Regions from separate parts of the Paenibacillus sp. sgz302190 genome, predicted to be linked through region 1. Evidence: riboswitches for the same ligand, from Rfam matches in the RefSeq annotation. Region 1 holds a riboswitch; the other holds the start of a gene.
What was found. A riboswitch is a leader RNA that binds a small molecule or an ion and turns the genes downstream of it on or off. The one in region 1 is predicted to bind cobalamin.
Positions count from the first base shown of each region.

Region 2: linked by a shared signal. The riboswitch ahead of metE (5-methyltetrahydropteroyltriglutamate--homocysteine S-methyltransferase) and the one ahead of AC6RNO_RS17235 (helical backbone metal receptor) in region 1 are both predicted to bind cobalamin.

Region 1 is NZ_JBZYAO010000014.1:87,847-101,088, forward strand. It holds gene AC6RNO_RS17220 (aminotransferase class I/II-fold pyridoxal phosphate-dependent enzyme) at 1-961, shown strand, start outside; gene AC6RNO_RS17225 (aspartyl-phosphate phosphatase Spo0E family protein) at 1,028-1,294, shown strand; gene AC6RNO_RS17230 (hypothetical protein) at 1,346-1,873, shown strand; cobalamin riboswitch at 1,936-2,142, shown strand; gene AC6RNO_RS17235 (helical backbone metal receptor) at 2,258-3,337, shown strand; gene AC6RNO_RS17240 (FecCD family ABC transporter permease) at 3,338-4,375, shown strand; gene AC6RNO_RS17245 (ABC transporter ATP-binding protein) at 4,381-5,157, shown strand; gene cobT (nicotinate-nucleotide--dimethylbenzimidazole phosphoribosyltransferase) at 5,178-6,230, shown strand; gene cobU (bifunctional adenosylcobinamide kinase/adenosylcobinamide-phosphate guanylyltransferase) at 6,266-6,823, shown strand; gene AC6RNO_RS17260 (hypothetical protein) at 7,070-7,468, shown strand; gene cbiB (adenosylcobinamide-phosphate synthase CbiB) at 7,706-8,671, shown strand; gene cobS (adenosylcobinamide-GDP ribazoletransferase) at 8,647-9,489, shown strand; gene cobD (threonine-phosphate decarboxylase CobD) at 9,504-10,610, shown strand; gene AC6RNO_RS17280 (cobyric acid synthase) at 10,600-12,192, shown strand; gene AC6RNO_RS17285 (cob(I)yrinic acid a,c-diamide adenosyltransferase) at 12,208-12,777, shown strand; gene AC6RNO_RS17290 (RluA family pseudouridine synthase) at 12,774-13,242, shown strand, end outside.
Region 2 is NZ_JBZYAO010000070.1:2,997-13,007, reverse strand. It holds gene AC6RNO_RS35905 (PrpR N-terminal domain-containing protein) at 1-1,537, opposite strand, end outside; gene AC6RNO_RS35900 (exo-alpha-sialidase) at 1,861-3,063, shown strand; gene trmL (tRNA (uridine(34)/cytosine(34)/5-carboxymethylaminomethyluridine(34)-2'-O)-methyltransferase TrmL) at 3,162-3,626, opposite strand; gene AC6RNO_RS35890 (response regulator transcription factor) at 3,771-4,484, shown strand; gene metE (5-methyltetrahydropteroyltriglutamate--homocysteine S-methyltransferase) at 4,579-6,882, opposite strand; cobalamin riboswitch at 7,029-7,238, opposite strand; gene nrdF (class 1b ribonucleoside-diphosphate reductase subunit beta) at 7,304-8,272, opposite strand; gene nrdE (class 1b ribonucleoside-diphosphate reductase subunit alpha) at 8,295-10,011, opposite strand, start outside.

The DNA.
Region 1 (13,242 bases):
AATACCGGAACTGCGGGAGGCGATTGCCGAATACTTGCACAATTCGTTCCAGGTAAGCTACGAGCCCGGCGACGAGGTGCTGGTGACCGTAGGAGGAAGCGAAGCGATCGACCTCGCGCTGCGGGCGCTGATTACGCCGGGGGATGAAATTTTGATCCCCGAGCCGTGCTACATCTCTTACTCGCCCATCACGACCATCAGCGGGGGGAAAGCGGTAGGCATCGAGACATTTGCCAAAGACCAGTTCAAACTGACCGAGCAATCGCTGAGAGCGGCGATAACGCCCCGATCCAAAATTTTGATTTTGTGCTATCCGAGCAATCCGACCGGCGGCATTATGACTTATGAAGACTGGCTGCCGATCGCCAAAGTCGTCGAGGAGAACGACCTGATCGTCATTTCGGATGAAATCTATGCGGAACTCACGTACGGACAAAAGCATGTGAGCTTCGCGGCCATGCCGGGAATGAAGGACCGGACCATCCTTGTGAGCGGTTTTTCCAAAGCGTTCGCCATGACGGGCTGGCGCATGGGATATGCGTGCGGGCACTCCGACCTGATTTCCGCGATGACCAAAATTCACCAATACACGGTGATGTGCGCGCCGATTATGGGGCAGGTGGCCGCCCACGAAGCTCTCAAGAACGGGCTGGAAGAGAAAGACCGCATGATGGAATCGTACAATCAGCGCCGGCGCCTGATCGTCAAAGGATTTCGCGAGATCGGGCTCGAATGCCACGAGCCGCAGGGCGCGTTTTACGCGTTTCCGAGCATTGCGGCGACGGGGATGACTTCGGAGAAATTTGCCGAAAGATTGCTGTTCGAAGCGAAGGTGGCGGCAGTTCCCGGACACGTATTCGGGCTTGGCGGAGAAGGCTTCCTGCGCTGTTCTTATGCGTATAGCGTTTCCCAGCTAAATGAAGCATTAGAACGAATAGGAAAATTCATCAAAAAAATGTAAAACATTTTAAAAAGATATTTTCAATAGGGACAAAAACTGGTATCCTTGAGGTAAGGAGGGAAGAGCATGGCTTTTATGGAATATCAACTTGCTTCATATAACAAACATTTCCAAATTCGGGAAGATGATTCCGATCGTAGCTGGTTGATCAAGCATGCTAAGAAATCCGCCTCCTTGAGTCCGCTCGAAGAAGAGATTCATTCTTTGAGACGGATGCTCGAACAGATGGTTGTCGAAGGCAAGGAAATGACTTCCGAAGCCGTCGTCGAGCTCAGCACAGTCCTCGATCAAAAAATAAACGAATATATGAATAGAGGCAAAAAAAGTCGGTGATGAGCCGGCTTTTCTTATGACCGTACAAAACTTCGGAAGGATTGAAACTGCATGAGAATCAAGCTGCTTTTAGTGAGCATCGCCATGCTGGCGGTGCTGTTGGCCGGGTGCGGAGGCCCGAAGCCTGATGTGCCTATTTTCGCCATGGGAGCGAACGGATTTCCTTCGGAAATCGGCGACAAGCTGGAAGCTTCCCTTGCGGCCAAGGTAGGCGAGAAGCCGACCGTAAAGTTCGTCTCAACGCCGATTTTTTCGATGGAAAAAATGATTGTCGAGCTTGCCGCCGGCGGCAACGGCATTCTTATTTTGCCGGACGAACAGTTTAAAGCGCTGTCCAAGCAGGCCGGGTTCGTAGCTCTTGACGACGTGATCAAGCCGGAGGATTATCCGGATGGGGTTATGGAACTAGCCGAGGACGGAAAGCCGGCGGAAAAGCATCTTTACGGCATTCCGATGGCAGGCAACAAATGGCTGAAAGAGCAGGGGCTGGAGGGCAAAGGGCTAACCGCCTTTATTCCACAAAACTTTAAACAAATCGATGAGGCCAAGCAGGTGCTGAAGGTCATCGCCGCGAAGTAATTCGCCTTCGGCTTGTACATGCCGGGAAACTCATCTATAATCGACAAAGAGATACTGAATGTTGTAGCTATGCAGCCACAGGTGCCGGCAGCTGTGCCCGATCGATCGGGCGCTGCCGCTTAAAAGGGAAGCCGGTGCAAATCCGGCGCGGTCCCGCCACTGTAACCGGGAATGTTCCTCATGATGCCACTGTTCCGATTTAGGGGATGGGAAGGCGGGGAAGCTCGATACCCGAAAGTCAGGAGACCTGCCTATGGTGCCGTACACGACTTCCTTCGAGGAAAAGGATGGCGTTAAATCAGGGAGCAGCCGGCGGCTGTCAGCTGCCTGGATTTATCGTCCCCTGCTGTTCCTTCGGGAAACGGCAGGGGATTTTTTGGCAGGATGGAAGTCCTGGAAGTCCTGACGGACGAGGAAAAGGAGAAAAGCGAGATGAAAGTGAGCTTGTGGAAAAAGACCGCGCTGCTGGCTCTTGCCGCAGCTGCGGCAATCAGTCTTGCAGGCTGCGGCAAGACAGTGGAGAAGCAGCCGGAGCTGACGGACCCGGCCAAGCTGGGAGCGGGCGAAACGAAAGCCCCGTCCGCGACGGCGACGGCTGCGTCAACCGCCAAAGCGTCCAAAAAGACGCAGTACCCGCTCAAAATCAAGGATGCGACGGGAAAAGAATTTACGTTTGACAAGGCGCCGCAGCGGATCGTATCCGTATCGCCCGCCGAGACGGAAGCGCTTTTTGCTATAGGGCTCGACAATCAGATTGTCGGCGTATCGGACCTGGACGATTATCCGGGGGCGGCGAAATCGAAGCCGAAGATGGGCGGCATTACGAAGCCGAATCAAGAGGCGGTCATCGCTGCTAATGCGGACATCGTTTTCACGGGCGTTTCGATGAAGGCCGACACTGTGGAAAAGCTTCGCGCGATGAATATCAATATGTTTAAAGTGGAGCCCAAGACGCTCGACGACGCCATTGCCGACGTGCTTACGTTCGGGGTCATTACGGATCATCAGGAACAGGCGGAGCAGGTGGCGGACAAAATGAAAGCGGACCGCCAGAAAGTGGTCAGCGCCGTGAAAGACGTGAAGCAGGCCAATAAGAAAAAGGTCTACGTCGAATTCAGCGCAGGCTGGACGGTCGGCAGCGGCGAATTTATGGACGAGCTGATTCAACTGGCCGGAGGCGTCAATGTTGCAGGGGACAAGAAGGGCTGGTACCAAATTAGCGAAGAGAAGATCATTCAGCAAAACCCCGACGTCATTCTTTTCGCGGCCGGCGTGACCGATGACAAGAGCAAAAAAACGCTCGACGCGATCATTCGCGAACGCAGCGGATGGGATCAGATTGAAGCCGTGAAAACGAACCGGGTTGTCGGCATCGATCAAAATCTGCTCAGCCGCCCGGGCCCAAGAATAACGGACGGCCTGCTTGCCATGGCCAAGGCGATTTACCCCGAACTGGTGAAGTAGATGAAAAGAAAACTGATGCTGTGGGGAGGAGTAGGAGTCTTACTCCTTCTTCTTTCTATTCTGATCAGCTTGTCTTTGGGCACGGCCCATGTCCATGTGCTGCAAATAGCCGGTATTATCGGCAAGCACATTCCGTGGCTGGGAGAGCGAATCGAAGCGGATTGGCCGCAATCTTCCGAGCAGATCATCATGAAAGTCCGGCTTCCCCGCGTCATGCTCGGCATCCTTGTGGGCGCCTCGCTGTCGGTAGCGGGGGCGGCTTTTCAAGGAGTGCTGCGCAACCCGCTGGCCGATCCTTACACGCTGGGCGTATCTTCGGGCGCTTCGGTGGGCGCAGCTTTTCTGATTTATTTCGGGCTGCAGTATTCTTGGCTTGGGCAATGGTCGATTCCGGCCGTGGCGTTCGGTACCGGGCTTATTTCGCTGCTGCTCGTGCTGAAGCTGGCGCAAATCGACGGCAAGCTCAAGCTGGAGACGCTCATTCTCTCAGGCGTGGTCATGCAGGCGTTCCTGGGCTCGATCGTTGCGTTCATGGTATCTTTATCCAACCAAGTCATTAACGAAATCGTATTTTGGCTGATGGGCAGCCTAGCATTGCGGGGCTGGTCCTACGCGGCGTTGGTAACGCCTTATTTGCTTATCGGCTTTGCGGTATTGATCGGCTTGGCCAGATCGCTGAACCTGCTCGCGCTCGGCGAGCGCCAAGCCGCCCATCTCGGGGTCAATGTCGAACGGACGAAATTGACCGCACTGATCGTTGCGACATTCGTTACGGCGGCGGCCGTATCCGTGGCCGGAGTTATCGGCTTTGTAGGACTTATTATCCCGCATCTGGTGCGCCTGTTGGTCGGCCCCGATTACCGCCTGATTATGCCCTTATCCGTTCTCGGCGGCGGAATTTATGTGCTATGGGCGGATACGTTGGCCCGCACGCTGCTGAGCCCGACGGAAATACCGCTCGGCGTCATTACCGCCTTTTTGGGGGCGCCGTTCTTCGCTTACTTGTTGAACAAAGATAAGAAAGCGCAGAGAGGTTGATCTTGATGATACAAGTCGAAAGCGTTTCGAAAAGCTTCCACGGGAAGCAGGTGCTGCAACATATGAGTTTCGAGGTCGAAGCGGGCGAATTTTTCGGCATTATCGGGCCTAACGGAAGCGGCAAATCGACGCTGCTGCGGATCATGTCGGGCATCGACCCGGCCTCCGCAGGCGATGTGCGATTGGCCGGCAGGCCGGTGGCTTCCTACAGCCGCAAGGAGCTGGCCCGCCGGCTCGCCGTGCTGCAGCAGGACGCCCTGCCGCCTGTCGGCTTCACCGTGCGGGAGGTCGTGGAGATGGGCCGGTACCCGTTTCAAAACTGGCTTGGCGAAGATTCGCAGAATGCCGGGCATTTGATTGCAAGCATCGTGGAGAAGCTCCATCTGGAACCGCTCATCGGCCGCACGGTAGACCGCCTCAGCGGGGGCGAGCGGCAGCGCGTAGCGCTAGGCAAAGTAATGGCCCAGCAGCCCAGGCTGCTGATGCTCGACGAGCCGACGACCTTTTTGGACATCGGATATCAAATCCAGATGATGGATTATGTCAGGGCATGGCAGCGGGAAGAGGGTTTGACCGTCGTAGCCGTGCTGCATGACTTGAACCTGGCTGCGCAGTATTGCAGCAGGCTGCTCGTCGTCCATGACGGCAAGCCGGCGGCCATAGGGACGCCGCAGGAAATTATAACGAGCAGGCTGATCGCAGAGGTGTACGGAACCGAACCGATCGTGCTGGAGCATCCGTTGAACCGGGCGCCGCAAATATTGCTGCAGCCCGGCAAATAACTGAAAATGCGAGGGATGAAATGATGTCTAGATTAGATCAAGAAATCAGCGCTATTCAACCGATCGATCAGGAGTTCGCCGAACTGGCCGGGCGGCATTTGGATCAGCTTACGAAACCGCCGGGAAGCTTGGGCAAGCTGGAGGCGATCGCGTGCCAGACAGCCGGCATTACCGGTGAAGTAAAGCCTGTATTCGAGAAAAAAGCCGTCATCGTGATGGCCGGCGACCATGGCGTCTGCGAGGAAGGCGTCAGCGCGTTTCCGGCGGAAGTGACGCCGCAGATGGTACTGAACTTCGTGCACGGCGGCGCGGCCGTCAACGTGCTGGCGCGGCATGCCGGGGCGGAAGTCGTCTGCGTCGATATCGGTGTAAACGCGGATCTGGAGCATCCGCAGCTTGTATCGAAAAAAGTGCGCAAAGGCACGCGCAATATGGCCCGCGAAGCGGCGATGACGCGTGAGGAAGCGCAGCAGGCGATTATGGCCGGGATCGAAGTGGTGGACGAGCTTGCCGGCAAAGGTTTCCGGCTTTTTGCTACAGGGGATATGGGAATCGGCAATACGACGGCGAGCGCGGCGATTCTTTGCGCGATGACCGGACTTGATGCCGGGATGGCGGTTGGGCGAGGCACCGGCATTGACGATGCCAGATGGCTGCACAAGCAATCCGTCGTCAAACAAGCGCTGGAAGTGAACGCCCCCGATGCCGACGATGCGCTCGACGTGCTGGCCAAAGTCGGCGGCCTGGAGATCGCCGGTCTCGTCGGCGTCATCCTCGGAGCGGCGAAGAACCGCTGCCCGGTCGTCATCGACGGCTTCATCTCTTCGGCGGCTGCGCTGGTGGCCAGCCGCTTGGCGCCGGTGTGCGCGCCGTACATGCTCGCTTCGCATTTGTCGCACGAACAGGGTCATGCCCGGCTGCTCCAGGCGATCGGCCTCGAAGCGATGCTGCAAATGGATATGCGGCTTGGCGAGGGGACAGGCGCGGTGCTTGCCTTTAACCTGATCGATGCCGCAAGCAAAATTATGCGGGAGATGGCGACTTTCGAGAGCGCGGGCGTGTCCCGCTCGTAGGAAGTTTGAGCCGAGCGGGTGCGGGAGGTCCGATCATGGCAGTATTGGTAACAGGCGGCGCGCGCAGCGGCAAGAGCGCCTTCGCCGAGAGGCTGGCGATGCGCGGCAGCGCCAGAGGCATTTATATCGCGACCTCGCAAATCTACGATGAGGAAATGAGGGAGCGGGTCAGTTTGCATCAGCGGCAGCGGCTGGAGTCGGGGTTTCCGTGGGAAACCCTGGAGGAGCCGTATGCGCTGCGGGAGCTTCTGCTCCGGCTGCAGGCGGACGGGCGCAGCGCGGAAGCTTCGGTGCTGGTCGACTGCCTGACGCTGTGGCTGTCGAACTGGCTGCTGCGCCATGAGAGCGAGCCGGAAGCGATTATGGCGCAAATCGAGGAACTCGTCCGCGCCGTGTCCTCCTACAGCGGACAATTGGTGCTCGTCACCAATGAAGTCGGGGACGGGATCGTGCCGGAGTATCCTTTGGGACGACGCTTTCGGGATTTGGCCGGACGGATGAACCAGCGGCTGGCCGAAGTGTGCGGCGAGGTGTTCCTGGTGACGGCCGGAATCCCGATCGAGTTGAAAAGCAGGGCGTACCGGCTGGATTAGATGCGGAAGATGACTAACAACAAGCTTGATAAAGGGCCGCCCCCGCTCTTTCCCAACCTGCGCCTCTCCTCACGGGTCGTGGCGCTGAAGTGGGGGGACAAGGCGGCTTGGCGGGGAGAAAACCTGCGATTATCAGGCTGCCCGAGAAAGTGACGACACTAGAGGGGACGCCTAATGCTTGGCGCAGCCGCGCGCTCCCGGTTGTGCCTCCCCTGGCGTGGTTACGCGGCTGTATGACGGGCGGTCATGAGACAGTTTGCAAGGCCAGGACAGGAGAAAACCTGCAAAAGTACAGTTTTTTCCTGCAGAATCGGTTTGTTTTGGCGAAAAGCCTGCGAAAGTGCAGGAATTTTCGCTAAAATGAACCTGAGTCCATGTCCGACGACGAAAAGCCTGCACAATTGCAGGAATTGTTCGTGGCTGGCGGATCAAGGTAGCAAATTCATGTATTTTTGCAGGTTTTTTTCGCACCGTCAGGCAGATAGTGGCTATCGACGTTATGCGGCTGCATGGCAGGCGGTCATGAGACGGTTTGCTCGTCAGGACAGGAGAAAACCTGCAAAAGTACAGTTTTTTCCTGCGGAAATGGTTCATTTTGGTGAGAAGCCTGCGAAAGTGCAGGAATTTTTGCCAAAATCAACCTGAGTCCATGTCATGCGGCGAAAAGCCTGCACAATTGCAGGAATTGTTCGTGGCTGGCGGATCAAGGCTGCAAATTCATGTATTTTTGCAGGTTTTTTCGCACTGCCAGGCAGATTGCGGCTATCGACACCGGCTTGGGGGTTTTTCAACAGGCGAGAGGCTTTCGACAGTCTGGATTTTGCAGGAATTTTCGATGAAGACGAATATGAGCATTGGCAGGATAGCTTCGGGGGAACGGCAATGTGGTGGGTATATTCTTGGAAAGAGCTGGCCGTCATGACGGCGGCGGCTCTCGCACTCGACTGGATCGTCGGCGATCCCAAATGGCTGACGCATCCGGTTGTCTACATAGGCAGGTGGATTCAATTCATGGAGCGCCGGCTGCTCCGGGGAGCGGCCTTGAAGGCCAAAGGCGTGCTGCTGGCGCTCTCCACGGTGCTGCTCGGCTTCGGCGCAGCGCTGCTGCTCGTGCTGGCCGCCCGAGCGGTGCACGAATGGCTCGGGTATGCCGTGTCGACGTGGCTGATTTCGACGACAGTCGCCGTCAAAGGGCTGAAGGATGCGGCATATTTGGTGGCCGTGCCTTTGCGCAGCGGCAATATGGACGACGCCCGCAAGTACACGGGGTACATCGTGGGCCGCGATACCGCGCATCTTGGGGAGGCGGAATTGACGCGGGCCGTCGTCGAGACGGTGGCGGAGAACATCGTGGATGCAGTCATCGCCCCGCTGTTTTATGCGCTGCTCGGCGGAGCGCCGCTGGCGATGTTCTACAGGGCGACCAATACGCTGGATTCGATGGTCGGCTACAAAAATGAGAAGTACCGCCAATTCGGCTGGGCGTCGGCCCGCTGGGACGACGTCATGAACTGGATTCCGGCCCGGCTGACCGGCCTCCTGCTCGTGCTCGTCGCCCTGCTGCAGCCGGGGCTTTCGGCGAAGCGGGCAGCGGCAGCGATCCGCCGCTTCGCGCACCTGCACCCCAGCCCGAACAGCGGGATTCCCGAGTCGGCGGTAGCCGGAGCGCTCGGGATCGAGCTGGGCGGGCTGAACGTCTACGGCGGCGCCAAGAGCGAGCGGGCGCGCCTCGGCTGGCCGCTGCGGGAGCGGACGCAGCGGGATATCGTACTCGCCGTACGGATGCTGTACGGCGTCAGTTTTGCCGCGATGGGAGGAATGCTATGCGCAATCGCGATGTTGTGGTAGGCTGGCTGCATGGACTCATTGCAGCTTTTCAGTTTTTGACAAGACTGCCGGTTCCGGTGCAGATTGCTTATACGGAGCAGGTGTTTCGGCGAAGCGTCGTTTTTTACCCGCTGGCCGGCGCAGTCATCGGGCTGCTTCTCGCCGGTGCGGGAGCGGGCTTAAGGCTGGCGCTTCCCGCTTTTCCGGCGGCGGTCTTGCTTCTCGCGCTTTGGGTCATCCTCACCGGCGGTCTGCACCTGGACGGTTTGATGGATACGGCGGACGGCATACTCAGCCATAGACCGCGCGAACAGATGCTGGAAATTATGAAAGACAGCAGGGTAGGCGCGATGGGGGTTATCGTGTGCGTTCTGCATTTGCTGTTGAAGCTCTCGCTGCTTTACACGCTGCTGGACGTTCCTTCCGCTGGTGTTCGGCTGACGGGCGGCATGCTGCTGGCGATCATTCCGATATGGAGCCGCTGGTTTATGGCCGCAGCGATCTATGGATGGCCTTACGCCCGGCGCGAATCCGGACTCGGCAGTTTATTTCAGGGCGTAGGGCGGAAGGACGTGGCCATGTGTACGGCGGCGGCGCTGCTTGCGACATCGCTTACGGTTTTGGCGGTCCATGCGTCCGCAGCTCCAGCTTCCGAGTATTTGAACGTCTGGACGATAACCGCGGGCTTTGCGCTCGGGACGTTCATGGCCGGCTGCGGCATTGCCGGTTATATCAGCCGCAAGCTTGGGGGATTGACCGGGGACACGTACGGCGCTTTGAACGAACTGCTGGAGGCTTTGCTCCTGCTGGCTGCCGCTGCGGTCTTCATTCACATATAGAGAGGTGAGTTTTGATGCTGGAACGTTTTGGACACGGAGGGGATGTGTGGACGGCGGAAGAGGCTTTCGGGCGCCCGAAAGAACAGTTTCTCGATTTCAGTTCGAATATGAATCCGCTCGGGCCTCCTTCCGTCGTTGAGCATATTATGCGCAGCCGATGGAAGGATGTGGTAAAATATCCGGACCCTGCGGTGCGCGAGCTGCGCAGCAAATTGTCCCGCAAATACGATATTCCTGCGGAAAGTATTTTGGTCGGCAACGGAGCTGCGGAGCTGATCGATCTTGTGGCAAGAGCGCTTAAAACGGTCGTTACCGGTCTGGCGAGACCGTCCTTTACGGAGTACGAGGAAGCGGTTCTGGGGTCCGGCGGCTCGGTTCATTCCATTCCGCTGCACAGAGAACATGAGTTCGTGCTGCAGCAAGAGGATGTGGCCGCGGCGAAATCGTTCTGCGATTTGCTTTTTCTCGGGCATCCGAACAATCCTACGGGCAAACTGATTCCCCGCCGGGTGCTGCGCGATCTTGAACAAAGCGGCGTCCGTCTGGCGCTCGACGAGGCGTTCATGGATTTCGTGCCGGACGAGCGCGAGCATTCGATGCTGCGGGCGGCGGCCGATAGCAAACGTTTGTTCGTCCTGCGCTCGATGACGAAATTTTACGCCATTCCGGGCATCCGGCTCGGCTTCGTGGTTGCGCATCCGGACTGGATCGCACAGCTGAAGGCGATGCAGGTGCAGTGGAGCGTGAACTACTTGGCGCAGCTGATCGGTTCGGCGGTGCTCGACGATGAGGAGTTCGAACGGGCGAGCAGAGCATGGCTTGCGGCGGAAAAGCCGTGGCTGACGGATCAGCTGGAGCGGCTCGGTTTGGAAGTCGTGCCGAGCGATGCCAACTTTTTGCTGTTCGCCTTTCCTAAGCAGTCGGGCGTTACCGTGAAAGAAGCGCAGCAGGTTATGGGGCGGCAGGGCATTTTAATCCGGGATGCGTCCTTGTTTGAAGGGCTGGATCGCCGTTACTGCCGGGTGGCGGTGCGGCTCAGGGAAGAGAACGAACGGCTGGTCGAAGGTTTGCGCTCCATGCTGCAGACGTTACGGGAAAGAGGCGGTGACGATGAGCGATAAAACGCCGTATGCGGCTGCATTGATGATCCAGGGGACGGCGTCCGACGTCGGTAAAAGCATTTTAACTGCGGCACTCTGCCGCATTTTTGTACAGGACGGCTTGCGCACCGCGCCTTTTAAATCGCAAAATATGTCGCTGAATTCATACGTCACTTACGACGGCAAAGAAATCGGCAGGGCGCAGGGGGTTCAGGCCGACGCTTGCGGCATTTTGGCTACGACCGACATGAACCCGATTTTGCTCAAGCCCAAACAGGATATGGTCGCCCAGGTGGTAGTGCACGGCAGGCCGCTCCGGGATCTGGATGCGCGGACGTACCGGGAAACGTATTTGCCGCAGGCCGAGCAAATTGTGAAAGACGCGCTCGCAAGGCTGCGCAGCGGCTATGATCTCGTCGTTCTGGAGGGCGCCGGCAGTCCGGCCGAAGTGAACCTGAAGGACCGCGACATCGTCAACATGCGGCTTGCGGGTTGGGCGGACAGCCCGGTCCTGCTCGTGGCCGATATCGATCGCGGAGGGGTGTTCGCATCGATTGTCGGGACGATGGACATTTTGACGCCCGAAGAGCGGGACAGGGTGAAGGGGTTCGTCATCAACAAGTTTCGCGGAGACATCACTCTGCTGAAACCGGGGCTCGACTGGCTGGAGGAGCGTACGGGCAAGCCGGTGCTGGGCGTCATTCCCTATATGCCGCAGCTTGGCATCGAGGATGAGGATTCTGCTTCGCTCGACGCCAAGCGCGCGAAGCGTGAGCGGGACCCCGTCTCGCGGCCCCGGCCGGCGGACAAGCTTGATATCGCGGTCGTCCGTCTGCCACGGCTGTCCAATTTTACGGATTACGATCCGCTGCAGGAGGAGAGCGACGTTCATTTCCGCTACATTTCGCATTTGTCGGAGTGGGGGGAGCCGGATGCGGTTGTGCTGCCGGGCAGCAAAAACACGATGGACGATTTGCGTTATTTGCGGGAATCGGGGCTTGCCGAGCGCATTGTGCGGTTTGCTCTCGCAGAGCGGGGCTGGGTCGCGGGGATATGCGCCGGCTATCAAATGCTGGGCCGAAGATTGCTCGATCCGGACGGTCTCGAATCCGACTATCCCGAGCTTGAAGGATTGGGGCTTTTGCCGACGGAGACCGTGTTTACGGCCGACAAGCGCACCGTTCAGGTGCAGGGCTACAGCGCCTTGTTTGCGGCCGCCCGGCCGGAAATCGCGATCGACGGCTATGAGATTCACATGGGCAGAACCTCGTATGTCGAAGACGTGGAGCCGCCTTTTCGGGTGAAAGCCCGGCATGAGGCCGATGCGCTTCCTGCGGGTCGGGACGATTTGCACGGCGACGGGGCTTCCGCTTTCGGAGGGCGCGTCTGGGGGACGTACCTGCACGGCATTTTGCATAACGACGATTTGCGCAGAGCTTGGCTGAACGAGATCCGCAGGCAAAAAGGGCTTGCTCCGCTGGAAGCGGGACCGGGCTTCAAGCAGCGGCGGGAAGCCGCTTTTGACCGGCTGGCCGATCATGTGCGCCGGCATTTGGATATGAATCGCATTTATGAGATTATACATGTATCGAAGCGGCAATAAAGGAGGATGAGCCTGATGAAAATTTATACGCGCACGGGGGATGCGGGGCAAACCGGCGTAGTCGGCGGCAGAGTCGACAAGGACGATGACCGGGTTGAGGCTTACGGGACCGTAGACGAGCTGAATTGTTATCTCGGGCAAGCGATGAGCTTCATGGACCCGGACAAATTCAAAGATTTGCTGGAGGATATGCTGAAGGTGCAGCACGAGCTGTTCGATTGCGGTTCGGATCTGGCTACACTGAAAAAAGAAATCCGCCCCTACAAAGTCACATCCGACATGGTCGATGCGCTGGAAGGCTGGATCGACAAGTACGATGCGGAGACGCCGGACATTTCGCGGTTTATTTTGCCGGGCGGCGGCCGTGTATCCTCCGCGATCCACATTTGCCGGACGGTATGCCGCCGGGCCGAGCGCCGGGTGGTCACATTGGCCCGCACGCAGGAGATTAATCCGGAAGTACGGCGGTATTTGAATCGTTTGTCCGATTTGTTCTTTACCGTCGCCCGTACGGCGAATTTCCGCGAAGGTGTCGCAGACGTGGAGTACGAGCGCAGCGGGCACGTATTCCGCCGCAAATCATGAGCTACTACGAGCCGCTGGTATACGTCGTTCCTCCCGAGGAAGAGGGCATGCTGCTGAAAACGATTTTGCACAACAGGCTGATGGTTTCCCGCAAGCTGCTATCCCGCCTGAAGCTGACGGAGCAAGGCATTACGGTGAACGGCGCCAGACAGTATATCAGTGTCAAAGTAGCCGCAGGCGACAGGGTTGAAGTGAGGATGGAGCAGGAGGAATCGGAAGATATTTTGCCGCAGGACCTGCCTCTCCACATTTTGCACGAGGACGAGCATGTGCTCATCGTAGCCAAAGAGGCAGGCATCATCGTACATCCGACGCACGGGCATTACGTCAATACGATTGCCAACGCCGTCGTGCATCATTGGCGGCAAATGGGGATCAGCTGCCGCTTTCGTCCGGTCCACAGGCTCGATCAGGAGACGTCCGGCGTGCTCGCCATTGCGAAGACTCCTTACGTTCACCAGCAAA
Region 2 (10,011 bases), on a different contig from region 1:
TCAATTCGATAAAGTTCCCTTTCCAAGGGTGCGTCCGCAGCTCCTCCAGCACCGCAGGACGGATGCCGACGACCTGTTTGCCGTATTTTTCGTTGCTTTGCACTATAAAAGTGCGCACCAGCTCCTCCAAATATCGCGCATGATCGCGAAGCGGCGGAAAAAACAAGCTCGCCCGGCTGAGCGATTCAAACATTTTCGAATCGAGCAGCATTTCGTCCTTCAATTGATCCGGGCTGCGCAAAAACGAAAACACAAAATAGCTTGTCAGCTTCGGCAGCATTTGGCACAGTTTCCGCTGCAAAGAAGCCGGCGTTTTTTCCAGGCCTCTGATGTACACCAACGAGTCGGCTTGGGCGTTTTGCACAACTTTAAGCAGTCGGGTGCACGTCTCCTCGCTGCCATCCTGGATCACGATTTCCATCATGCTCCCGTCTTTATACCGCTCCATTTGATACAGCATATCGCAAAACAGCATTTTCCCGCTTCCCGTCTCGCCGTAAACGGCAATCGGCAAATGCTCCCGGAACCGCTGTTCCGCGGCGATGAACGCCTGTTGAAACGGTTCGCCGAGCGTAATGATCGGGGGAAATGCGGAAGCCCCGCTTTTTTTATGGTAAATGATATGCAAGCTGTCCGCTGCATCCTCCGAAGCGGTCAATTTGAACAAATATGAAGGTTTGGCAGGAACAAGGTTCAGCAGTTTCGCCGAAACCGTCAACTTCTTGCCGGCCGCATAAAAATTCAACGGCTCATACAAAGGCTGCTCCCGCTGCAAATCCTCGATTAATTTCAAAAAGTAGGGATGATCCGCGAACAATGAATTCGCTTCGCTCTCTTGCTCTTCCAACTGCAGGCGCTGCTTAAACAAAGCATTGGCATACTCCATTACGCCCTGCTCATTGACGATCGCAAAGCCCTGATCCACCTGGTTCAACAAATCCTCATAGACGACATTGCGGATTTTGGAAGAGTTCAGCACCCGGTACATCTGTTTGGCCGAGTAAAAAGCGTCAAGCACCGACTCCCGCCCCGAAGTGATCAAAACCCCCTGCATGCCGAGCTCATTAGCCAGGCGGGTCGTCACGTTATCGCCGACAACGACGATAACTCCTTCTTCCTTCGCTTTTCTCAAAGCGGGCTCGACTTCATGCTCCCCCTGAACTTCCGCGCACGGAATTTCGATATTCATCAAGCTCGATACGGCGCCGAAACCTTGAATGATGTTGGGAAATCCGATGATTTTGATTTTCGATTTGTAGCCCTTCAGCAGCGTCAAAATTCTTAAAATGTCAAATCCCGAAACCTGGATTTCAACTACGGGCTGCGGAATATGATTCCGGAGCAGCCTCGCCGTGCCGCCGCGGCTAATCACGACATCGAACTCTCTGTTCATATAACGTTCTTTGAACGCATGAAGGCCTTCGGACAGGTCGCCCTGAATAGCTGTAATCTCAAATTCCGGAAGCTCGCTCTCCAAATTGTTGATCAGCTCCAAAAGCCCGCGATACGGGGCAATGACCAATGTCTTTATTTTCACGTTTACACCCTCTGTTGCAATTTTAGGCATAATATAGCTCAATTCTGCGAAAATTGCAATTATGAAAACGAAAAAATTTCGATATATTTTTGTCCGCCGGGCAACCGCTTCACAACAATCGCTAATTCAGCAAGATTGTTTCAAAATATAACAATAAATGAATTGACGACCTATCCATCACATGATATATTCGTTAAAAGTGCTATATCGCAACACAAATTAATAACTCCAATCATCCCAATAAACCGAATTGCCGTATTAATTAACACGCCCGAAAAATTTAGAAAGCGCTTTATATCCTGCACAGAATGAGGGGAACTCGTATGGATCAAACCAAAATCGTCCATTTAAAATCGCTGCTGCAAGACGGGCAATGCTATTTGCATCATGAATCCGACCGGATCGAAGCGCTGATTCCTGCCGCCGCGCCGACCAATCACGCCCCCGCTTTGATCGAACTGGATAACGGAGATTTGCTGTGCGTATGGTTTGGCGGATCTGACGAAGGGGCCGGCGACATTAAAATTTACATGTCCAGGCTGGGCCACCGGCAGGCGCAATGGACGTCCCCTGTCCGCCTCTCCGACGACTTTGCCAAAGCCGATCAAAATCCGTCCCTGTTTCAAGCCCCAGACGGAAAAGTTTGGCTGCTGCACACGACGATGGACACCCGCGGCTGCTCGCTGGCCGAATGGCAAGCCATGCTCAAAAGCAAAGAGGCGTCAGGGCCGTTCGCCATGCAGCATACGTCCCGGGTGCAATGCCGGATCTCCGGCGACAACGGGGAGCATTGGAGGCCTTCGGAGGCGCTGTTTGACGAGCCGGGAACTTTTTGCCGTCATCCCATTGCAGTATTGAGCAACAACCGCTGGATATTCCCCGTCTGGTACAGCAGTCTCGACGAAACGAAGCAATTCGGCCACGATTACAGCGCCGTGCACGTATCCGACGATGAGGGCCGTTCATGGCGAAAAATTGAAATTCCCGGCAGCAGAGGGAGAGTCCACGCTTCCATCGTGGAGCTTGACGACGGCAAGCTCGCTGCTTTTTTCCGCAGCCGCAATGCAGACCGGATTTATTCCAGCCGATCGTCGGACTACGGGGAAAGCTGGACCGTGCCCGAGAAAACGGCGCTCCCGAACAACAATGCGTCGATCCGCGCCATTCGCCTCCAAAGCGGCGGCATCGCCATCATTTTCAACAATTGCAGCGCAAACGAAGATCCGGATGTAACGATTTGGCCCTATGAGAGAATTCCCGTTACGATAGCGATTTCCGAGGACGAAGGAAAAACTTGGCCGTACATGCGGCATATTGACACGGGAGATCATTATTGCGGGGAAGAGAATGCGCGGTTCAACCGGAGATACGAATACCCCTTTCTCATCCAATCGAAAGACGGAATGATCCATGCCGCTTATGCATTCGGTACCCGCACGCACATTAAATACGTGAGCTTTTCCGAACAATGGGTGAAAGGCATCGAAAAAAACAAATGGCCATGGGACAATTTCCCGATGGAGTGAAAAAAGCCTGTGAACTGCCGGCTTCCTTTCGGAAACGGGCAGCTCATAGGCTTTTTTGCCGCGCCGCAGCGCCTGGACCCGGCGATCAATCCGCCAGCTTACGTGAGGCCGGCGAAACCGGTCTGCCGCAAACCTTCATATAAAATAATTGCGGCGGAGTTGGAAAGATTAAGCGACCGCACCGCATCGCTCATCGGCATCCGCATCAAAGTTCCCGGATGCGCGTTCAGGATAGAGTCAGGCAAGCCTTTGGTTTCCTTGCCAAAAACAAAGAAATCGCCGTCCTGAAATGTAAAATCCGTGTAACGCTTTTCCGCCTTCGTCGTCGCGAAGAAAAACCTCCGGTCCGGATATGCTTGCAGCACCTCGTCAAACGAATCGTGGTATTCCAGCTTTACGGAATGCCAATAATCAAGCCCCGCGCGTTTCAACGTTTTGTCGTCGGTTTGGAAGCCTAAAGGCCTTACTAAATGCAGATAAGTTCCCGTCGCCGCGCAAGTGCGGGATATATTGCCTGTATTTGCGGGTATTTCTGGTTCGACCAGCACGATATGAAAAGCCATTTCCGTCAAATTCACCTCACATTATATCCTATTATAAGAGCAGCAGGAAATCAATTTAACACAGGGATAACTTTATCTTAATATGTCGTTGATAGAATACCTTCATAATAGACTTATCATTCGATTAAAGGAGCCGACATATCGATGAAAAGAAAAATATTAGTTGTGGATGACGAGCCGTCCATTTCGATGCTTATAGAATTCAACTTGAAACTGGTAGGATACGAAGTACAGTGCGTTTACGACGGCGAAGCCGTATTTGAAGCTATCCAGACGTTCCGTCCGGATTTGATCGTATTGGATCTGATGCTGCCCAAAATGGACGGTTTCCAGGTTTGCCGCAAGCTGAGAAACCAAAACAATCTCGTGCCGATCATTATGCTGACCGCTATGCAGGACTTGACCGACAAAATCGCCGGATTGGACAACGGAGCGGACGATTATATGACCAAACCGTTCAGCCCGCAGGAGCTGATCTCCCGCATCCAGGCTATTATGCGGCGCGTGCAGGCGCTGCCGTCCACGAACGAGAACGCGCCTATGCACATCGGCCAGATTACGATCCGCTCGGATCAGCGCGAAGTTACGGTCAGCGGCACTCCGATCGAGCTGACGCCCAAAGAGTTCGAACTGCTGCTCTTCCTTTGCAAGCACCGCGGGAAAGTGCTCAGCCGCCAGCAGCTGCTGCACGGCGTATGGGACTACCACTTCCTCGGCGATACGCGGATTGTCGACGTTCACATCTCCCATTTGCGCGATAAAATCGAGAACAATGCGCGCAACCCCGAATATATCGTCACGATTCGCAACGTCGGCTACAAGCTGACCGAGCCTGCCGTGAAGGAATCGCTTGCCTAGCCGCAACTGGCGCATCCCCCTCATGAACGAAAAAGCACCCCCAGCTCTCTTTACCGGAGAGGTTGGAGGTGCTCTTTTTTACTTTTGCCGTCTATTAAGCCCGAACCGATTCGCTAAATGCTTCGCGCGCCTGACGGGCCGCTTCCACCATATGCCGCAGAGAGGCTTCCGTCTCTTCCCACTTCCGCGTTTTCAGGCCGCAATCGGGATTGATCCAAAACAATTCCGGCTGCAGCGCCCGGAGCGCCCGCCCGATCATCTCGGTCATTTCCTCCGCTTGCGGCACGCGCGGACTGTGAATGTCGTACACGCCCAGACCGATGCCGTGATCGTAGCCCTGCAGCTCAAAGCTTGAGATCAGCTCGCCGTGGCTGCGGGACGTTTCAATCGAGATCACGTCCGCATCCAATGCGCGTATGGAATCGATCATATCATGGAACTCGCAGTAGCACATGTGGGTATGAATTTGCGTCGTATCCTTGACGCTGGAAGTGGCGATGCGGAACGCTTTGACCGCCCATTCCAAATAACTCTGCTGATCCTTCGCCTTCAGCGGCAAGCCCTCTCTGAGCGCCGGCTCGTCAACCTGAATCATCTCGATGCCTGCGCTCTCCAACGCTTTAACTTCCTTCCGCAGCGCCAGCGCGATCTGGTTCGCCACCTGTTCGCGGCTCAAATCGTCTCTGACGAACGACCAGTTCAAAATCGTGATCGGCCCGGTCAGCATGCCTTTAACCGGAAGAGCCGTCAGCGACTGGGCATAGGCGCTTTCCTTCACCGTCATCGGCGCCGCGAATGCGACATCCGCGTAAATGACGGGCGGCTTGACGCAGCGGGAGCCGTACGATTGCACCCAGCCGTTCTGCGTAAAGGCGAAGCCGTCCAGCTTCTCGCCGAAATATTCCACCATGTCCGTGCGTTCGAACTCACCATGGACGAGCACATCCAGGCCGATCTCTTCCTGGATCTTGATGCAGCTGGCGATCTCCTGATCGATGAACGCTTCGTACTTCGCCGTGTTCAGCTCGCCCTTCCGCCATTTCAGGCGGGCGCTGCGTACCTCCGGCGTCTGCGGGAAACTGCCGATCGTCGTCGTCGGCAGCAGCGGAAGCTTCCAGTGAGCGGCTTGCAGCGCAAAGCGCTCGGCAAACGGCAGACCGCGCGTATGCGAGACTACCTCAAGCCCGGCCAACTGCGCGGCTACATCCTGGCGGTTCCGCTCAGGCAGCGCGCGGAAGCCGGCAAGCGCCTCCCGGTTCCACTGCCACTCGGCCGCAGCGGATTCCTGTCCGCCTGCGAGCGCCTGGCCGAGCAGCCTCAGTTCGACCAGCTTCTCGTTGGCGTAAGCAAGCGCCTGCTTTAATGCGGCGGGAAGCTTCGTTTCCCGCACAACGGTTACAGGCACATGCAGCAGGCTGCAGGACGGCTGGAGCACCAGCCGCTCGTGCGGTACGTGTGCCGCAAGCTTTTGCGCCAGCAGCAGCTTCGCTTCCAGGTCGGCGCGCCATATGTTGCGCCCGTCGATAATGCCGGCGCCAAGACGCTTGTCGGCCGGAAATCCGTGCGCCTCCACAGCCCGTAAATTGGCCCCGCCATCGTGCACGAAATCCAGTCCGATGCCTTGAACAGGCAAGCGGACCACCCGCTCATAATGCTCGACCGCCTCAAAATACGTCTGCAGCATCACGTTCAACCCCGGCACTTCCCGATGGATGGCGCCGTAAATTTGCTCCACAAGCTCAAGTTCCTCCGCGGACGGATTCGTCGTCAAGGCGGGCTCATCGATCTGCACCCAAGCGACGCCTTCTTGCGCCAGTTCCTTCAACACCTGCAAATAGACCGGCAAAAACTGCCCGACTTTCTCGCCGAGCCGCGAAGCCGCGAACCCCTTCGACAGCTTGAGGAACGTGTACAGCCCGACCAGCACAGGTTTGCCTTCGACGTCCGCCCTGGACTTGGCAAAGCGGTACGCCTCCAGCGGTTTGTTGTATGTTAACGTTGGTGCGTCCTCCCCGATTTCCGGGACGATGTAGTGATAATTCGTATTAAACCATTTTGTCATTTCACAGGCCGCGCCCTGACTGTTCCCGCGCGCCATCGCGAAATAAGTGGCAAGCGGCACGCACCCTCCCGAATGCGCGAACCTCGCCGGAACGATACCGAACATGACCGCCATATCCAGCATCGAATCGTAATAAGTGAAATCGCCTACCGGGATTTCGTCCAGCCCCGCATATTTTTGAAATTGCACATGCGCGAGCTGGATCCGCTCCATCTCCGCCACTAAGTCCTGCTCGCTTATTTTACCGGACCAGAACGCCTCCAGCGCTTTTTTCCATTCCCGGTCCTCACCGATTCTCGGATATCCCAAATTGCCAATTTTTATTGCACCAGCCACTTAAGCTCGCCTCCGTTTTCCTTATTTGTACTTTCTGAGCGGAACACAAAAAAGACGTCGTTCCCTCAAAAAGACAAAGGGAAAGACGCCTCGCGATTATACTTATCGGTTGCCATCTAACACCTCCCTATCTCCCGTAGGTAAAAGCAGTGTCGTTGAAACAGGCAGGTCTCCTGGCTATCAGCGTCATCATCGGCAGCAGCCTTCCCGGTTATTCATTCAACCAGTGGCGATGTTTGCTGCGACTCTTCTGTTACAGTGGCGGGACCGCGTCGGCTTTGCACCGAACTTCCCTTTTAAACTCAAGCCCAAGAACGATTCATTCGGGCGAGAGCACCTGTCTCCACAATATGCAATTGTCTGCTTACATTCGATACAATGTATAACTATACATGAATATTAATTTTTATACAAGCTTTTCTTACAAATTGTCAAAAACAAAATCGTCGTCATTCAGCGGCTCCACATGAATCGTGCGAACGTAGCCGTTGCCTTTTTTGGAGAAAAAGTCGTGCTGCTTCGTCTTGGTGCTGAGTCCGTTCAGCACGATCGGATTGATCTCCTCTTCCGGGAATGCAGGGTCGAGCCCGAGATTCATAAACGCCTTGTTCGCGTTATAACGCAGGAACGCCTTCACTTCCCGGTCCAGGCCGATCGCGCTGTACAGATCCTCCGTGTACCCTTCCTCATTCGCATGAAGCTCCTTCAGAAGCGCGGTCAAAGTCTCGTAAGCCTCGTCCTGCTCCTGCGGCGTCAGCTCCTCGTACACTTCCTGGGCAAGCACGCCCACATACAGCCCGTGAATGCTTTCGTCGCGCAAAATCAGATCGATGATTTCGCCGCTGCTAGTCATCTTGCCTTGGCCGGCCAAATACAGCGGATAGAAAAAGCCGCTATAGAACAAATAGCTTTCAAGCAGCACGGATGCCGCCATAGCCAAATACAGATCCTTGCGGGTGTGAATGCCGTCGTAATATTTGGCAATCGTATTCGCCTTGAACTGCAAATACGGATTTCGCTCCACCCAGAGGAAAATGTCGTTGATCTCCTCCGTCGTAGACAGCGTCGTAAAAATGCTGCTGTACGATTTGGCGTGAATTTGCTCCATCATGCCCATGAAGCTGAGCACCGCTTTGCGCTGCAGCCCGTCCACATGCTCCAAAATTCTTGGCATCCCTACGCCGCCCTGCATCGTATCGAGCAGCGTAAGCCCGCCCAGCACTTTCATATACAGGTCGCGCTCCGCTTCGTTCAGCGTCATCCAGGACATTTTATCGTCAGACAGAGGAATTTCTTCGTCCGTCCAAAACTGCATAATATTTTGATTCCAGAACGTGATCGTAAAATCGTCGTCAGGCCGGTTCCAGTTGACGGCTCTCTTGGTGGTCATCTTGTATTCATTCCCCTTCCCGTTACACCGAACAGCTGACGCACTCTTCAACGGAGAGCTGGTTCGTCCGCGTGTAATAGAGCGATTTTAACCCGACGCGGGCAGCGTACAAATAATAGCGCGCAAGCTGTCTGGTCGTCACATCGCTGTTGACATGAAGCACCGTCGAAATGCCTTGATCGACATGCGTCTGGATTTCGGCAATCAGGTCAAGAATTTTGAATTGGTTCATTTGATACGCCGATTTATAGAAGAAGAAATTGTCTCTCCGCAAATACGGCATCGGGTAATACGTCGTCGAGTTCGCGTACGTCCGCGTTTCGATCGGCTCGACGATCGGCATGACGCTGGAAGTCGCATTCTGGATGTACGAAATGCTTTGCGTAGGAGCGATAGCCATTCTGTACGCATGGTAAAGCCCGTGAGCGCGCACTTCTTCCTTCAGCTTGGCCCAATCGTCCGGAGAAGGAATCTGCATGCCCTCGAACAGTTGTTTCACCTTGTCTGTGACCGGGCGGTAATCGGTTTGCAAGTAGCGGTCAAAATAAGCGCCGCCGGCATATTCTGAAAGCTCGAACCCGTCGAACGTCTCGCCCTTCGACTTCGCGATCTCCATGCTTTTTTCAATCGAGAAGAAATTCATCGCCATGAAAAACGTGCGGACAAAATCTTTCGCTTCTTCGCTCTCATAACTGATCTTGTTTTTGGACAAATATCCGTGCAGGTTCATCGCACCCAGTCCGACCGAGTGCAGCTCGCGGTTCGCCTTCGCTACGCCCGGCGCGTTGGCGACCGTCGTCATATCGCTGACGGAGGTCAGCGCAATCATGCCCTCGTGCACCGATTCGCGCAGCTTTTTCAGATCCATGACATTCGCTATGTTCAAGGAAGCCAGATTGCAGCTAATATCTCTGCGAATCAGGTTCTCATCGCCGTAATCGCCGATTTCCGACGTCTCTTGCAGCTGAAAAATTTCCGTGCAAAGGTTAGACATCTTGATCGCGCCGATCTGCTTGAGCGGGTGCGCCAAATTCGCATTGCTGCGGTTCATCATGTAAGGATAGCCGGATTCCAGCTGCGTCGTGGCGATTTTTACGAGCATTTCGCGGGCGCTCATCACCGGTTTCTTTTTGACTCTAGGGTCCGCCAGCAGCGTGTCGTACATCTCGTCCATGTCCATATCGTCAAGGTGCTTGCCGTACGCTTTGTATACCGTATAAGGCGCGAACACATGCAGCGGCTGGTTCTCTTCGGCCAGTTTGTAGAACTTATTCGGCACGATCAAACCGATCGACAGCGTTTTGAGGCGCGACTTTTCGTCCGCATTGATTTTTTTGCTGTCCAAAAATTCCATGAGGTCCCATCCGAAGATGTTGTAATACGCCGCTCCGGAACCTTTACGCTGGCCCATCTGATCCGCATAGGAAAAAGCGTCCTCCATAAGCTTGAGCACCGGCATAATGCCTTTGGCCGCACGCTCGACGCCTTTGATCGACTCTCCGCGGCCGCGCAGCTTGGACAGATTGACGGCCACGCCGCCGCCGATTTTGGACAGCTGCATGCACGTGCCCAGCACATAGTTAATCGAATTCAGCGAATCGTCCATCTCCAGCAGGAAGCAGGATACCATCTCGCCCCTGCGGCTTTTGCCGGCATTCAAAAACGTCGGCGTCGCAGGCTGCAGCCGCTGTTCCATCATCGATTTCGCCAACTGTTTCGCCGTTTCCGCATCGCCGCGA